Regions from separate parts of the Streptomyces chrestomyceticus JCM 4735 genome, predicted to be linked through region 3. Evidence: riboswitches for the same ligand, from Rfam matches in the RefSeq annotation. Region 3 holds a riboswitch; each other region holds the start of a gene.
What was found. Region 3 has a riboswitch for cobalamin ahead of nicT (Nickel transporter NicT). Riboswitches for the same ligand answer to the same signal wherever they lie in the genome.

Region 1 (4,166 bases), 1.6 Mb from region 3:
CGGGATGTAGGCCAGCCTCGGCCGCCCGGCCACCTCCTGCGGGGTGAACCGCTCGGGGACGAACTTCTCGGGCTCGGGCCAGTGGTCGGGGTTCATGTGCACGGCCCAGAACGGGTAGAACACCGTCGTCCCGGCCGGGAGTTCGTAGTCGCCCAGGACGAGCGGCCCGGCCGTCTCCCGCGCGCCGTACGGGCCGGGCGGGTAGAGCCGCATCGCTTCCTTCAGGACCATGTCCAGGTAGCTGAGGTGCCGCAGGTCGGCGTACTCGGGCACGGCACGGTCACCGAGTACGCGGTCCAGTTCGGCGGCGACCCGCTCGGCCGCCTCGGGGTGACGGCCCAGGAGGTACAGGGTCCAGGAGACGGCGACTCCGGTGGTGTGGTGGGCGGCCAGCAGCGTCATCATGACGGTGTCGCGGATGCGCGCGGGCCGCTCACCGGCCTCGACCAGTGCCCCGACGAGATCGCTGCGGTCCGCACGGCCCCCGGAGTGGTGCGCCGCGACCACCCGGTCGACCGTCGCGCGCAGGTAGGCGAGGGCCCGGGCCGCCCGCTCGGCGCGTTCCTCCTTTGTGCCCGGTACCGGCACCTGGTAGAGCCGCCCCAAATACTCGGTGAGCACCTCCTCGAAGGCCGTGACGACGCCCTCCGGGTCCGCGGCCTCGCCCTCCAGCGCGTAAGCACAGATCATCCGGAGCGACAGCTCGGTGAGGCCCTTCTGCAGCGCTACGGGCCCGTGGCCCGCCTGCTCGCCCCAGTGGTCGGCGAGTCCGGCCGCCAGCGCGGTGAACCGCTCGAAGTGCCGCTCGTGGGACGGGCGTCCGGCCAGCACCGACAGCAGGACACGCCGCCAGGGGGTGTGCTCCTCGGCCGGCATCACCTGCAAGTTGCCCGCCTCGCACAGCGGGGCCAGGAACGCGAACAGCCGCTCCGGCCGTTTGTCGATGTGGGCCGTGGCCTCCAGCAGTACGGGGTCGGCGACCGACACGGCCGTCTCCGCGCCCGGCAGTTGGAACCGTACGACGGGCCCGTACTCCGCGTGCAGTCGCAACTGGTAGGTGTGCAGTCCGCCCGCCGCGGCGACCGCCCCCGCCCCGCCGTCCGGCCGGGGCTCGGGTCCAGGGATCCGCATGGCCAACGCCTCCTGACTGACAGCCCGGCCCCGCCGTGCGGAGTGGCCCGCACGGCGGGAGTGAGCTTCCATCATCGTCCGTCACCGGCGGCCGGGGGCCTTCCGGCTCGCCTCGTCCGCGTAGATCTGCTGGTAACTGTCCTGGCCGAAACCGGCGTCGCCCGAGTCCTTGATCTGACGCTCCTCTAGCGTGCCGGGCGGGCCGGCCGATGGTGAGGGGAAGGAGTCCGATCACGGGCCACATCGGCCCCAGGGCTCCCGTGCGGCTCTCCAGCTGAGGGCCCGGAGGCTCAAATCGGCCACCGGGTCCAGCGGGTGGATCTGTTGCGGGACCGTGAGGAGACGTACTGACATGACATGTTTGAGGCGGGGCACGGGCGGTGTGCTGCACCGCAGGATCGCTGGTGACAGGCTCCCGCGGGCCGCGCGCCCGTACTGCACACTTCCCGCGCCTGTCAGCGGCACCAATCGAGACAACCACACAGACCTCTCTGTTGCGGTGGCGGGAACGCCTCTACGCTGATGTGCGCAGTCGGTTCGCGCCACTCTCCGTGGGGCGTCGTAAGAGGGAACCCGGTGGAAATCCGGGACTGTCCCGCAGCGGTGAGTGGGAGCGAAAGCCGCCGATGGAGCACCGGACCCGGTCGAAGGGTGCGGGAAGCGGTGGCCGGTAGCTGTTGCCGGAAGGCCCGGCCGACATGCCCATGAGTCCGGATACCTGCCACTGCGCGCGTACGGGCGAGGACCGGCGTACGCGCTGTCCACGGTGACCTCGAGGGCTGGGTCGGCGGTGCAGGCGGAGCAACGCGCGTCCCGGCGCGGCCGCCCTCTCACTCACCGGCCGAAATCCTCGGGCCGGGTGCGGCGAGAGAGGGCGTGTTCGTGAGCGAGGAATACCGCAGGGAATGTCTCCGGGGCGGCCGACGGCCGGGCCCGGCACGGCCGTTGTACGGTGCCCGATGCTGACCACCCCCGACGGCGCCCCGGCACGGTGGGTCTCCGGCGTCTGCCAGGGGACGCTGGGCGAGCTGTTCCAGGGCCCGCTGCGCCCCGGCGGTGACGCGGACATCGCGATCGTCTCGTTCCCCGTGGACCGGCACTCCTGGGTGTACTTCTCGCCGGACGCCGTCCCCGGCGACGAACCGCACGCCGCAACGCCCGACGCACCGCCCCTCGGCGCGAAGGCGGCCACGGCCGCGCGGCTCTTCCTGGAGCACTTCGGCCGGACGCTGCCGCCGGGCCGCTGGAGTTCCCACTCGGACCTGCACGTCGGGGTGGGCATGGCCAGTTCGACGGCGGACATCGTGGCGACCCTGCGCTGCCTGTTCCGGCTCTTCTCGCTGCCGTACGACACCGGGGCCGTCCTCCGCGTCCTGTCGGCGATAGAGCGCGCCGACAGCGTGTTCCTCGACGAGTTCGCGCTCTACCTGAGCGGACGGCACCGGGTCGTACGGCGGCTGGGCACCGGCATCGGCTTCCACACCGCGTTCGTCATGGAGCCGGGCACGGTGGACACCGCCGCGGTGACACCGGTGCTGCGGCGGCACTACCGGCGCTGCGCCACGGAGTACGAACGGTGCCTGACCGACCTCCTGAAGGGCTTCGCCTCCGGCGACCCGGCAGCCGTGGCCCGGGCCGCGACCTTCAGCAGCGCGCTGTCCCAGGAGGTGCTGCCCAAGCACACCTTCGAGACCGTCCTGGCCCACCGCGAGGAGTTCGGGGCGGACGGCGTCTTCGTCGCCCACACCGGATCGCTCGTCGGTTACCTCTTCAGCGGCCGGCCGGCGCCGTCCCTGAAGGGCGAGCTGTCCGCCTTCTTCCGTTCGCTCGGTCACCAGTGCTCTTTCGCCCAAGGAGGCTACGCGTGACACCTTCCGACACAGTCGGCACCCATCCCCACATAGCCGACGCCCTCAAGAGACCCGACCTCGTCCAACTGACGGACGGCATGGTGCTGCTGCGGTTCGAGTCGATGAAGATCTACTCCGCGCTGGCGGCCGTCCGGCGGCTGCTCGACCGGGGCACCGTCCGTACCGGGCAGACCCTGATAGACAGCTCCAGCGGCATCTACGCCTACGCCCTGGCGCTGGCCTGCCACCGCTACCGCCTGCGCTGCCACATCGTGGCCTCGACCACCGTGGACGCCACCACCCTCGCCCAACTGGAGATCCTCGGCGCGACGGTCGAGCAGGTCAGACCGTCGAAGAACCTCAAGCTCGACCAGGAGCTGCGGGTCCGGCGGGTCCGGGAGATCCTCGCCGAACGGCCCGACGTCCACTGGATGCGGCAGTACCACGACGACATCCACTACCTGGGCTACCAGGAGGTCGCCGACCTGGTGACCAGGGCCCTGCCGGGCCGCACCCCGACGGTCGTCGGCGGCGTCGGGTCGGGAGCCTCGACCGGCGGCCTGGTGCGGCATCTGCGCCGCCGCGATCCCGGTGTCCGGCTGGTCGGGGTGCAGCCGTTCGGCAGCGTCACCTTCGGGAGCCAGGACCACCACGACCCGGAAGCCATCATCGCCGGCATCGGTTCCTCGATCCCCTTCGACAACGTCCGCCACCAGTTGTACGACGCGGTCCACTGGATGGACTTCACCCACGCCATGTCCGGCGCCGTCGCCCTGCTGCGCGAGCACGCCGTCTTCGCCGGGCTGTCCACCGGCGCCGCCTACCTGACCGCCACCTACGAGTCCCGCCGCCACCCCGACCGGCTCCACCTGGTGATCGGTGCCGACACCGGCCACCGCTACGTGGAACGGGTCTACGCCCGCCACCGGGAGGCCGTGGACCTGGCCGCACTGAAGCCGGCCGAGGTCGGCAGCCCCGAGGAGATGTCCATGCCCTGGTCGACGATGGCGTGGAACCGCGCCCCCTGGCCGTCCCGCCGTGCGGAGGCGCGCGCATGACCGTGGTCTGCCTGGAAGCGCTCACCTTCGGGCTGGGCCACCTGACGCGCGCCGCCGCCCAGTTGGGCGAGCCGCTGCGGCTGCTGACCCGCGACCCCGCGTACTACGCGTACGAGCTGGAGCGGCT
Region 2 (4,166 bases), 1.6 Mb from region 3:
GCGGCCGCTACAACGGGCGCGACCGGTACGGCGGCTGCGGCGACGGCGAGCCAGGCGGGCCAGGGTTCCGGTGACTGAACGCACGGACGGCGGCCCGAAGTTCCGCACCGCGCTGTCCAGCCTCACCGGGCCGCTGCGCTTCCTGCTGCTCAGCTCCTTCCTCATCCCGCTCGGCAGTTTCATGGTCCTGCCGTTCATGTCGGTCTTCCTTCACGAGCGGCTGGGCATGGGGCTCGGGGCGGTCGGTGTGGTGCTGGCCGCCGCGTCCCTCGTGCAGTTCTCGGGAGGGGTGCTCGGCGGGGCGCTCGCCGACCGGGTGGGGCTGCGGCGCACGATGCTGTGGGCGCTGGTGATCCGTACGGCGGGCTTCGCGGCGTTCCTGGCGGCGCTGCGGTGGCCGCCGGTGGCGGTGGCGGCGCTGATCCTGACCTGCTGCGGCGCCGCGCTGTACCTGCCGGCCAACAAGGCGTACCTGGTGCACGGTGTGGCCGAGGAGCGTCGTCCCGCGTTCCTGTCCGCGGGCAACGCGGCGCTCAACGCGGGGATGGCCGTGGGCCCGCTCGTCGCGGGCCCGTTCGTACTGTCGTCTCCTGCCCCGCTGTTCCTCGTCGTGACGGCGCTGTTCGCCGTGGTGGCCGTGGGGCATGCGCGGCTGCCGGCGGTGGGGCCGGAGAAGGAACGGTCCGGCAGCGCGCCGGCGGCCGGCCAGGGCCTGCTCACCGGTATCGCCGTCCTCCCCTTCGTCGCCAACGGCCTGGCGTTCTACCTCTACTTCCACTTCCAGCACTACCTCGCCGTGTACGCCGTCGAGCGCGCCTCCAGCGAGTTCTACAGCCTGGTGCTGCTGACCTGCTTCCTCCTGGTCATCGTCGTCCAGCCGCTCGCGTCGGGCGCCATCCGGCGGATGCGCTATCCCGTCGCCCTGGCGGTCGGGTTCGCGGGACTGGCCGCCGGGATGGCGGTCCTGGCGGCCGGTACGCGAACCGCCCTGCTGGCGGGCGGTGTCCTCATCACGCTCGGCGACATCGTGCTCTTCCTCAAGAACGACCTGGAGGCCCTGCGCCGCAGCCCCCGCTCGGACGCCGTGGTTTTCGGACAGCAGCGGCTCGCCGCGGGTCTGGGCGCCTGCGCCAGCGGCGTGCTGGGCGGACAGCTCTACGGCTTCGGCGAACGCGCCGGGCACGCCGGCTGGTTCTGGCTGTTCGCCGCGGCCCAGTGCGTCCTGCTGCCGCCGCTCCTGCTCGCCCTGCGGCGCGGGCAGGGCACCGCTCCCGCCGCCCCTGACGACCTCACCCCCGCCACCCCCCTCACGGACCTCATGGAAGGAACACCGGTACCCGATGACGCACACGGGCGGATTCCAGGACGATGACTTCTGGACCGAGTTCTACGACTTCCTCTTCTCCGACAGCCGCTACACCCAGGCCGAGGAGCTGCTCGACACCTCTCCCCTGCTGTCCTTCCCGGCCGGGGCCCGGGTGCTGGACCTGTGCTGCGGTCCAGGGGTGTTCACCGTTCCGCTCGCCCGCCGGGGCTTCGGTGTGACGGGGGTCGACCGCAGCCCGGCGATGCTGGACCGGGCCAGGAAGCGGGCCGCCGACGCCGGAGTCACCGCCCGCTACGTCCAGGCCGACATGCGGGAGTTCTCCGAGCCCGGGGCCTTCGACGTGGTCCTCAACATGTTCACCTCGTTCGGCTATTTCGAGGACCCCGCCGACAACGCCCGGGTGCTGCGCACGATGCACGACTGCCTGGCACCCGGCGGGACCCTGCTGCTGGACATGGCCGGAAAGGAACTGCTGGCCCGTAGGGTCACACCGCCGAAGGTCGTACAGCGCGGCGACGACCTGCTGGTGCAGACCGACACGGTGCTGGACGACTGGGCACGGCTGCGCAGCGACTGGGTGCTCGTACGGGGCGACCGGGTGACGCGGACGAGCCTGGTCTGGTTCGTCTACAGCGCCGTGGAGTTGCGGCGGATGGCCGGGGAGGCGGGCTTCCAGGAGATCGAGGTCTTCGGGGGCTTCGACGGCCGCCCGTACGACCAGGACGCCGAGCGGCTGGTGCTCCGGGCGGTCCGCGCGGCGTGACCGGGGCGCCGGGCCGCACGGCGGGGCCCGGCGCCCGTACACCGCGGACGGCGCGCGGAACCGTACGCGCGCCCTTTGCCCACGGTCCGGCCGACCGTAATATCACCTGGTCATCACCGCGACGGGAGACAGGAAGCCGGTGCGAGTCCGGCGCGGTCCCGCCACTGTGACCGGGGAGTGACCTTTCATCAGGCAGTTCGGGCCACCGCGCGCGGCGCGGGGCGGCCGGGGGAACGTCGATCCGGGAGTCAGAACACTGGCCTGTCGCGGGCCCGTTCCGAGGAGCGCGGACTCCGCAGGAGGCTTTACGTGTACGACGGCACGACCCGTCCCCCTTTTCTCCCCCCGCCGCCCGGCGGCGCCGGTTCCGGCGCGCCGCGGCACCGGCGGTGGCCCTGGCCCTGTCCGCCGTACTGCTGGGCGGCTGCGGCACGGCGCGGGACACCGCGGGTGACGCGGAGCCCGCGGCCACCGCGGCGAAAGGCTTCCCGGTCACCATCGACAACTGCGGCATCCGCACCACCTACCGGAAGCCGCCCTCCCGGGTGCTCACCATCCACCAGCACCCCGCCGAGCTGATGCTGGCGCTGGGCCTCAAGGACCGGATGATCGGCACCGCCTTCCCCGACTCGGCCGTCCTGCCGCACCTGCGCAAGGACTACGAGGCGCTGCCCCAACTGGCGAAGAAGGAACCGTCCTTCGAGACCGTGCTGGAAGCCGGCCCGGACCTCGTCTACGGCGGGTACGCCAGCGCGTTCGCCGAGAACGAGGGCCGCTCGCGCAAGGCGTTCGCCGACGCCGGGATCAACACCTACCTCAACCGCGAGTACTGCGGGAAGAAGCAGGTGTCCATGCAGGACACGTACGACGAGGTCCGCACGGTCGGCAGCATCTTCGGCGTACGGGACCGGGCCGCCGAGCTGGCCGCCGGCCTCAAGGCGCGGGTGGACCGGACCACCGAGGCGGTCAAGGGCGCCCCCGCCGTACCGGTCTTCGTGTACGACAGCGGCGACAAGGCGGCCTTCACCGCCGGCGGCAAGAGTCTCGGCACCGAGATCATCCAGCGCGCGGGCGGCCGGAACGTGTTCGCGGACCTGGACAAGGTCTTCGGAGACGCGTCCTGGGAGCAGGTCGTCGAGCGGAAGCCCGAGGTCATCGCGATCTACGACTACGCGGGGGCCGGGAGCGTCGAGCAGAAGAAGCAGTTCCTGCTGTCGCAGCCCGCGCTCGCCGACGTGCCCGCGGTGAAGAACAAACGGTTCGTCGTACTGCCGCTGACCGCGACCCTGGTGGGGGTGCGGCCGCCGTACGCGGTGGAGGAGCTGGCCCGCGCCCTGCACCCCGAGCGGTTCCGGTGACCGCCGCCGCCGGGACGGCGGCCGTCCCCGAGCACCGGCCCGGGACGCCGCCGCGCCGCCGGTCCTTCGCCGTCACCCTCGTCGTGCTGGGCGTGCTGCTGCTGGTCTCCGCCACGGCGGGGATGGCGATCGGGTCGGTGCACGTGCCGCCCGGTGAGGTGTGGGGCATCGTGACCCACGCGCTGGGCGCCGACCTGCCGGACCCGGGGTGGTCCCGGGCGCGCGAGACCATCGTGCTGGACGTACGGGCGCCGCGGGTGGCGCTCGGCGCGGTGACCGGCGCGGGGCTCGCGGTGATCGGTACGGCCATGCAGGCACTGGTCCGCAACCCGCTGGCGGAGCCGTATCTGCTGGGCGTCTCCTCGGGTGCGTCCCTGGGCGCCGTCCTGGTGATCGTCTTCGGGGTGACCCTGTTCGGTCCGGTGTCGCTGTCGGCCGCCGCCTTCGCCGGCGCGCTGCTGACGCTGCTGCTCGTCTACACGACGGCCCGTACCGGCGGGCGCATCACCTCCGTACGGCTGGTGCTGTCGGGAGTGGCGATGGCGGCGGTCCTCACGGCGGTGATGGACATCCTGCTGCTGACCTCCGACCGGGGCAACGAGGCCCGGGCGGTGCTCGCCTGGACCCTCGGGGGCCTCGGCGGGGTGCAGTGGAGCACGCTGTGGCTGCCGGGCCTGGCGCTGCTGCTGGGCATCGCCGTCCTGCTGGTCCAGGCCCG
Region 3 (4,166 bases):
CCGGCAAGGCCATGGCCGTGGTGGCCGGGCTCAGCGAGACGCTGGGCGGTCTCGGGCTGGTCCTCGGGCTGCTGACGCCGCTGGCGGGCGCGGCGGTCGTCGGGACGATGGTGAACGCGCTGGCGGTGAAGTGGGGCGGAGGCTTCTTCGCGCCCGAGGGCGTCGAGTACGAGCTGCTGCTCACGGCGGGCGCCGGAGCCCTGGCGCTGACCGGCCCCGGCCGGTACGCGGTCGACCGGCTGCTTCCGGTCCTGCGTAACCACCGGCTTGCTTACGGGGTGGCTGCCCTCTTGTTCGGCGTGATCGTCGCGTTCGTGATGCTGCTGGTGCGCGACTGACCTCCCGGCGGAATCGTAGGGAGCCGGGTGAAGTGGTGTGTGTGGAGAGAAGCGGAAGGTGAGGGATTGACGTGGCAGTGCGGCGGCTGAATCACGCGGTGCTCTACGTACGGGACGTGGCGCGCGCCGTGGCCTTCTACACGGAGGCGCTGGGGTTCCGGGTGGACACCGAGATACCGGGGAGGGCCGCGTTCCTCAGTGCCGAGGGGACCGCCAACGATCACGATCTCGGGCTGTTCGCGGTCGGCGCCGGGGCGCCGGGACCCGAACACGGCCGGGTGGGGCTCTACCACCTGGCCTGGGAGGTCGGCACCCTCGGGGAGCTGGCGGACACGGCGAGGGACTTGGCCGAGCGGGGCGCGCTGGTCGGCGCCACCGACCACCTGGTGTCCAAGTCGCTGTACGCCAAGGACCCGGACGGCAACGAGTTCGAGGTCATGTGGCGGGTGCCCCGTACGGAGTGGCCGGGACCGGACGAGCCGGACCGGCTGCGCCCGCTCGACCTCGAAGCCGAGCTGGAGCGCTGGGGCCGCGATCTGAAGACGGGGGCGGCGGCCGGGTCGGCGACCTGAGGGCGGGGCGGGACACCACTTTGGTCTGAGGGCAGGGCGGGACGGGCCATGGCCTCGGTTTGAGGGCGGGCGGGTCTGCCACTACCTGAACCCGGCGCCACGGCCTCCCGTCGCGGAGGCCGTGGCGCCGGGTTCAGGTGCCTCAGGCAGTGGTCAGGCGGGCTCTCGGGCCGCCTCCGTCGCCCGTGCCGACCAGCGCTTCTCCACACCGGCCAGCCGCCAGTACGCCAGCGCCGCCGCCCAGACCGCCACGAACAGGCCGACGATGATGAAGCCGACGTTGTCCAGGTCGATCGACGAGATCCAGCCGGTCACGCCGTCCGTCAGGTTGAGCTTCTCGTGCAGCACGGTGACCAGTTCGATGGTCCCGATGAAGAACGCCACGGCGATCGACAGACCGGTGATCGTGAGGTTGTAGTAGACCTTGCGCACCGGGTTCGAGAACGCCCACTGGTACGCGAAGTTCATGAACGTACCGTCCAGCGTGTCGAACAAACTCATCCCCGCCGCGAACAGCAGCGGCAGCACCAGGATCGCGTACCAGGGCAGGCCGGCCGCCGCGCCGCTGCCCGCCATCACCATCAGCGTCACCTCGGTCGCGGTGTCGAAGCCGAGGCCGAAGAGCAGGCCGAGCGGGTACATCTGGCCGGGGCGGGTGATGGAGCGGGTGAAGCGGCCCAGTACGCGGTTCATGAAGCCGCGGGAGTCGAGGTGCTGCTCCAGCTCCGACTCGTCGTACCGGCCCTCCCGCATCGCCCGGAACACCCGCCAGATGCCCGCCAGCGCGACGAGGTTGAGCGCGGCGATGAGGTAGAGGAAGCTGCCGGAGACCGTGGTGCCCACGGTGCCGAGCACCTGGTGGGTGCTCGATCCGTCGTCGAGCAGGGTGCCGGCCAGTTGTGCGCCGCCGGCGACCAGTGCCGCCATGGCGACGACCACGCTGGAGTGCCCGAGCGCGAACCAGAAGCCCACCGAGACCGGGCGCTTGCCGTCGGCCATCAGCTTGCGGGTGGTGTTGTCGATGGCGGCGATGTGGTCGGCGTCGAAGGCGTGCCGCATGCCGAGGGTGTACGCGGTGACGCCGAGGCCGACCCCGAAGACCTGCGAGCCCACGGTGTAGTGGTGCGGCACGACCAGCAGGAAGAGCACGCCGAAGGCGACGACGTGCAGGGCGGCTATGACTGCCATCAGCCCCGCGGTCCGTACGGTGTCCTGCCGCCGCCAGCGGAATCCGGGCAGTGGCAGGGGGGTGGAAGTGGCAGGTGGGGACGGTGAGGGGGAGGGGGAAGGAGAAGAGGAAGGGGAATTGGTGGACAGGGGCATCCGGTGGTCACGCTCCAGCACCTCGTGGATCAGTTCGTGAGATGCCGTGGCCGGTCTCCTGGCTGACGGGTGTGCGCGCCCGCCCCTGCCTTCCCGGTCGCGGGCTGCGGCCAGTGGCTCCGTACGGGCGCGGGGCGCGTACGGAACGGGGCGGGAACTTCCCGATCACAGTGGCGAGGGCCGCTCCGGTCTGGACCTGACGGTCTTCACCGGTCTTCCCGACACCACGGCCCGGACACTCTAACGCCCGGCCGCGCTGTGGTCATCGGACCAATACGGCGGGAACCCGGGGCGCCGTCCGCTCGACTACCTGGTCCCGGGCCCGCAGGTGCGGGCCGTCGGGCGGTCGAGAGGCAGGGAGAGCGGACGTATGCGTCCTCGGATGGATCTGGTGGAGCCGGTGGCCGGGAGCCGGCCGGCGCGGTGCGGCCGGTCGGTGGCGGCGGTGGCGGGGGTGCTGGCGGTGGCCGCGCTGGTCAGCGGTTGCGGCGGTGCCGACGGGCGTACGGCGGCGGGGGCCGCGGACGGTCAGAGTGGCGGAGCGGGAGGCTATCCCGTCACGGTCACCGATTGCGACGGGCGGCGGACGACGTTTTCCGAGGCACCGCGGAAGATTGTCACGAGCAATGCGGCGAGCCTGGAAATGCTGCTCCGGCTGGGGGCGGGCGACCGGGTCTTCGGTACCGGATTCCCGCCGGGGAAGGGCGCGTTGCCGCCCGAACTCGATGCCCGGGCGCAGCGCGTCCCGGTGCTGGGGAAGACGGTGATTCCGAAGGAGAAGCTGCTCGGTTCCGGTGCTGATGTCTATATCGACACGTTCGCTTCCATGGGCGCCATGGGGGGTGCGGCGGCCGGTCCGACCGAGGAGGAATTCGCCGCGGCGGGCATCAAGCACGTCTATCTGGCTTCTACGGCCTGTGCGCCGCGCAAGAAGGTGCCGCAGCAGGACCTGTCCGCGGTGGAAGGCGACATCCGGCGGCTCGGGCAGCTCACGGGCACCTCGCGACGTGCGGTGCACCTGGTGGCGGAGATGGAGAAGAAGGTTTCTTCGGTACGTACGGCCCTCGCTGACGTGCCCGCGGCGCAGCGGCCGTCGTATTTCTTCTTCGACTTCGACGCGGGGACGAAACAGCCCGTCGCGGTCTGCAACCGGCAGGTGGCTAACGCGGTGCTGACCGAGGCCGGGGCACAGAACGTCTTCGCGGACTGCGCGAGCGATTTCCGGCCGGTGTCGTGGGAGGACGTGGTGGCGAAGAACCCGGACTGGATCCAGCTCGGCGTACGGAACCGGGGAAGTGCCGCGGCCACCGAGAAGGCATTCGACGAGGCCGCGAAGTTCCTCAGGGAATTCCCGGCCACGGCGGGACTGCGCGCGGTGCGGGAAGGGAAGTTCCTGCGCATCGGCTCGGAGCAGACGACCATCGCCGGGGTGGGCAATGCCGATACGGTGCGGCGGATCGCGGCGACGCTCTACCCGGATCGGCTGGCAGGGGCAGGGGCAGGGGCAGGGGCAGGGGCAGCGGCAGGGACCGGGTCCCGGGCGGGCCACTGATGGCATCGCCGGGTGAGAGGCAAGAGGCCGTCGAGCAGGCTCCCGAGCAGGCCGTCGAGCAGGCCCCTAAGCAGGCCGTCGAGCAGCCTCCTGAGCAGGCCGCCGGGCGGGCCGGAGGAGCTGAAGGACGGGCAGCCGGCCAGGCCCGTACCCGCTGGCTCGCCCTCGGGCTGCTGGTCGCCCTGCTCGCCGCGCTGACCGCGGCCGTCGCACTCGGTGCTACCGACATCGCCCCGGCCGAGGTGTGGTCGGTGGTGTTCCGGCGGCTGGGGGGCGAGCCGCCCCGGCCGGGTACGGACGATCTGATCGTCTGGCAGCTTCGCGTCCCGAGGGCGCTGCTCGCCGCGCTGGTCGGCGCGGGTCTCGGGCTCGTCGGTACGG
Region 4 (4,166 bases), 3.3 Mb from region 3:
AGCCGGGGCGACGGCGACACGCCGACCACGGCGCCCGTGGTGCTCAGGCTCGCCACGCGGGTCCGCCCGGTGGCCAGGTCGTGGACGTACAGGGGGTCCTGCGGCGGCGGGCGGCGGAAGCCGGGCCCGGCGGGGGTGAGGTTGGTCGCCTTCGAGGTGAACGCGATCCGGCGGCCGTCGGCGCTGATCGACGGGAAGGCGGACGGGCCGTCCGCCTGGGTGCCGTCGCTCGCCACGCTGACCCGTCGCGTCGTTCCCTTCTGCACATCGTGGACGAAGATGTCCAGGCGCTCGTTGGTGTCACCGGGCACCAGGTCGGGGCGGTAGGAGCCGAAGGCGAGGCGGTGGCCGTCGCCGCTGAGGGCGAAGTTCTGGACCCCGTAACCGTACGGGGACTTCCCGGCGCCCGCCGTGGGGCTCGTGGTGCGCCCGGTGCGGCGGTCGTGGACGAAGACGTCGCCCTCGCCGTTGGTGTCGCCGGGGACCAGGTTCGTCGCGCTGGAGTAGAAGGCCACATACCGCCCGTCGGCGCTGATCTCGGGCGAGCCGGAGAGGGCGTCACCGGGCGTGCCGTCACCGGCGACACTGACCAGGTCGACCTTTCCCGTCCGTAAATCCTTGACGTAGACGTCCTGGTGGCCGTTGGTGTCCGTGGGCCCCAGATTGGTGGCTTCCGAGGTGAATGCCACGAACCGCCCGTTCGCACTGAGCGTCGGATCGCCCGAAAAACCGTTTCCCTGCGTCCCGTCGGCGGCGACGCTGACCCGCTCGGTGGCCGGCACCGCCCGTCCCGCCGCGGCCGCCTGCCCCAACGCGGCCGCCGGCGCCATGGGCAGCACCCCCGCCAGCACGCACGCCCCCACCACCAGCCCCACGACGCGCACGGCGCCCCGCGCCCCACCGGCTCCTCGCATGACTCCCCCTCGCACAAGGCCCCCACCCGCCCCGCCGGACCGACGGAGCAGACAAGGAGCCAATACGCTCCCGGAGTCCCGGTCAACGCGTCAGGGACATTCCGCGCCACCAATACGCCCCCTGCATCAGCCCCCGTCCAGCCCGCGCCGGACAGCCCCGCAGCCCGCCCGGCGGACACGCCGCGACAGGCCCGGCGAAACGCCCGGCACCCGGCCCGGCGTACGGCCGCGGAACCCCGGGAACACCCCCCGAGCCACCGCGTGGCACCCTCTCGGAGGCCCAGGAAAACCCCGGGAAACCGCCCCCGAACGGCCGCCGAATACCACGGCTCCGGACATCCCCGCGCCAACGCGACACAAGATATGGGGGTGGGTGCACGAGGCAGCACAAGATGTATGCTCGTGCTCGCTGTCGTCGCAGGGGAATCCGGTGCGAATCCGGAACTGTCCCGCAACGGTGTACGTAGTGCGCAAACCGCACCCGTGAGTCCGAAGACCTGCCCACAGCACGCCCGCGCCAGGACCGGCGCGGTCGTCGATACGTCCGGGTCTCGCGGGTTGGACCGGTGGACGCTGCGCGGTGTGCCCGCGCGCCCCTTGCCGTGCCGGGGGTGCCGCACGCCCGTACGCGCCCCCTGCCCTCCCCAGGCCCCCGCCGAGTGAGGGAGAGCAGCACGTGACCATCGCGCCAACGGAGCCCGCAGCAGCCGAGCAGGTCGTGCAGCCCGCGAAGGACACGCAGCCCCGGCAGGGCCCCGGCGGCCAGGCCGCGGACGCCCCCGGCGCCGCCCTGCTGCGCACCCTGACCGACCTCACCGTCGACCTGCCCGCCACCGACCCGGGCAAGATCGCCGCCGCCGCGCTGCGCGGCCGCCACCCCGGTTCCGACGAAGCCGAGCTGCGCTCGCTGGCCATGGAGGCCGCGGCCGGCCTGATCGGTGACGAGCCGCAGTACTCCAAGCTGGCCGCCCGCCTGCTGACCCGCGCCATCGCGGAGGAGGCGGCCGCGGAGGGGGCGGTCGCCTTCTCCGCCTCCGTCGCCGTCGGCCACCGCGAGGGCCTGATCGCCGACAGCACGGCGGAGTTCGTCCGCACCCACGCGGCACGTCTGGACGAGCTGGTGGAGCGCGCCCTGACGGACGGCGCCGACGACCGCTTCGGCTACTTCGGCCTGCGCACCCTGCACTCCCGCTACCTGCTGCGCCACCCGATCTCCCGCCAGGTGATCGAGACCCCGCAGCACTTCCTGCTGCGGGTGGCCTGCGGCCTGGCCGAGGACCACAGCGAGCGGGCCCTGGCCGACGTCGCCGAGCTGTACCGCCTGACCAGCACCCTGTCGTACCTGCCCTCCTCGCCCACCCTCTTCAACTCCGGCACCCGGCACCCGCAGATGTCCTCCTGCTACCTGCTGGACTCCCCGCTGGACGAGCTGGACTCGATCTACGACCGCTACCACCAGGTGGCCCGGCTCTCGAAGCACGCCGGCGGCATCGGCCTGTCGTACTCCCGGGTCCGCGCCCGCGGCTCGCTGATCCGCGGCACCAACGGCCACTCCAACGGCATCGTGCCGTTCCTGCGCACCCTGGACGCCTCGGTCGCGGCCGTGAACCAGGGCGGCCGGCGCAAGGGCGCCGCCTGCGTCTACCTGGAGACCTGGCACGCGGACCTGGAGGAGTTCCTGGAGCTGCGCGACAACACGGGCGAGGAGGCCCGGCGCACCCACAACCTCAACATCGCGCACTGGATCCCCGACGAGTTCATGCGCCGCGTCGAGGCGGACGCCGACTGGTCGCTGTTCTCCCCCAGCGACGCGCCCGAACTGGTGGACCTGTACGGCGACGAGTTCGACGCCGCGTACCGCAAGGCGGAGGCCGAGGGCCGCTTCGTCAAGCAGGTCCCGGCCCGGGTCCTGTACTCGCGGATGATGCGCACCCTCGCGCAGACCGGCAACGGCTGGATGACCTTCAAGGACGCCGCCAACCGCACCGCGAACCAGACCGCCGAGCCCGGCAAGGTCGTGCACTCCTCGAACCTGTGCACCGAGATCCTGGAGGTCACCGACGACGGCGAGACCGCCGTCTGCAACCTCGGCTCGGTCAACCTCGCCGCCCACCTGGGTGACAACGGCGAGATGGACTGGGAGAAGCTGGACGCCACGGTCCGTACGGCGGTGACCTTCCTCGACCGCGTGGTGGACATCAACTTCTACCCGACCGAGCAGGCCGGCACCTCCAACTCCCGCTGGCGCCCTGTGGGCCTGGGCCTGATGGGCCTCCAGGACGTCTTCTTCCGGCTGCGGCTGGGCTTCGACTCGCCCGAGGCACGGGAGCTGTCCACCCGTATCTCCGAGCGGATCATGCTCGCGGCGTACGAGGCGTCCGCCGACCTCGCCGAACGGCACGGCCCGCACCCGGCCTGGTCCGCGACCCGTACGGCCCGCGGCGTGCTGCACCCGGACCACTACCCGAACGCCGAGCCACGCTGGGCGGACCGGTGGACGGCGCTGCGCGCCCGTATCGCGGCGACCGGTATGCGCAACTCGCTGCTGCTGGCCATCGCGCCGACCGCCACCATCGCGTCCATCGCGGGCGTGTACGAGTGCATCGAGCCGCAGGTCTCGAACCTGTTCAAGCGCGAGACGCTGTCGGGCGAGTTCCTTCAGGTCAACGCGTACCTGATCGAGGAACTGAAGGCGCTGGGCCTGTGGGACGCGCGCACCCGTGACGCCCTGCGCGAGGCCAACGGCTCGGTGCAGGACCTGGACTGGATTCCCGCCGAGACCCGCGCGCTGTACCGCACGGCGTGGGAGATCCCGCAGCGCGCGCTGATCGACATGGCGGCGGACCGTACGCCCTACCTCGACCAGAGCCAGTCGCTGAACCTGTTCATGGCGTCGCCGACCATCGGCAAGCTCAGCTCGATGTACGCGTACGCCTGGAAGCGCGGCATCAAGACCACCTACTACCTCCGCTCGCGCCCGGCGACCCGTATCGCCCAGTCCGCGCGCGGCACGGGCGGGGGCGCGCAGACCGCTCCCGTACCCGCCCAGGCGGCCGACCCCGAGGCCGTCGCCTGCTCCCTGGAAAACCCCGAGTCCTGCGAGGCATGCCAGTAATCATGACCACCATCCCTGAGAAGACCGAGACGTCCGCCGCCGCCTCGCACACCGCCACCACCGGCAGCAAGAACCTGCTCGACCCGGGCTTCGAGCTGACCCTGCGCCCGATGCGCTACCCGGACTTCTACGACCGC

Region 1: another riboswitch for cobalamin. It lies ahead of EJG53_RS36005 (GHMP family kinase ATP-binding protein); the one in region 3 lies ahead of nicT (Nickel transporter NicT).
Region 2: another riboswitch for cobalamin. It lies ahead of EJG53_RS35980 (ABC transporter substrate-binding protein); the one in region 3 lies ahead of nicT (Nickel transporter NicT).
Region 4: another riboswitch for cobalamin. It lies ahead of EJG53_RS13585 (ribonucleoside-diphosphate reductase subunit alpha); the one in region 3 lies ahead of nicT (Nickel transporter NicT).

Annotation. Positions count from the first base shown of each region.
Region 1 covers NZ_BHZC01000001.1:8,220,875-8,225,040, reverse strand. Annotated here, with positions in the region: gene EJG53_RS36010 (cytochrome P450) at 1-1,131, opposite strand, end outside; cobalamin riboswitch at 1,647-1,871, shown strand; gene EJG53_RS36005 (GHMP family kinase ATP-binding protein) at 2,091-2,999, shown strand; gene EJG53_RS36000 (cysteine synthase family protein) at 2,996-4,039, shown strand; gene EJG53_RS35995 (ATP-grasp domain-containing protein) at 4,036-4,166, shown strand, end outside.
Region 2 covers NZ_BHZC01000001.1:8,215,583-8,219,748, reverse strand. Annotated here, with positions in the region: gene EJG53_RS35995 (ATP-grasp domain-containing protein) at 1-78, shown strand, start outside; gene EJG53_RS35990 (MFS transporter) at 71-1,372, shown strand; gene EJG53_RS35985 (class I SAM-dependent methyltransferase) at 1,341-2,090, shown strand; cobalamin riboswitch at 2,186-2,369, shown strand; gene EJG53_RS35980 (ABC transporter substrate-binding protein) at 2,480-3,448, shown strand; partial or broken gene EJG53_RS35975 (FecCD family ABC transporter permease) at 3,445-4,166, shown strand, end outside.
Region 3 covers NZ_BHZC01000001.1:6,601,908-6,606,073, forward strand. Annotated here, with positions in the region: gene EJG53_RS28880 (DoxX family protein) at 1-338, shown strand, start outside; gene EJG53_RS28885 (VOC family protein) at 410-910, shown strand; gene nicT (Nickel transporter NicT) at 1,064-2,233, opposite strand; cobalamin riboswitch at 2,265-2,477, opposite strand; gene EJG53_RS28895 (ABC transporter substrate-binding protein) at 2,616-3,785, shown strand; gene EJG53_RS28900 (FecCD family ABC transporter permease) at 3,785-4,166, shown strand, end outside.
Region 4 covers NZ_BHZC01000001.1:3,291,672-3,295,837, forward strand. Annotated here, with positions in the region: gene EJG53_RS13580 (TolB-like translocation protein) at 1-914, opposite strand, end outside; cobalamin riboswitch at 1,271-1,433, shown strand; gene EJG53_RS13585 (ribonucleoside-diphosphate reductase subunit alpha) at 1,591-4,029, shown strand; gene EJG53_RS13590 (ribonucleotide-diphosphate reductase subunit beta) at 4,032-4,166, shown strand, end outside.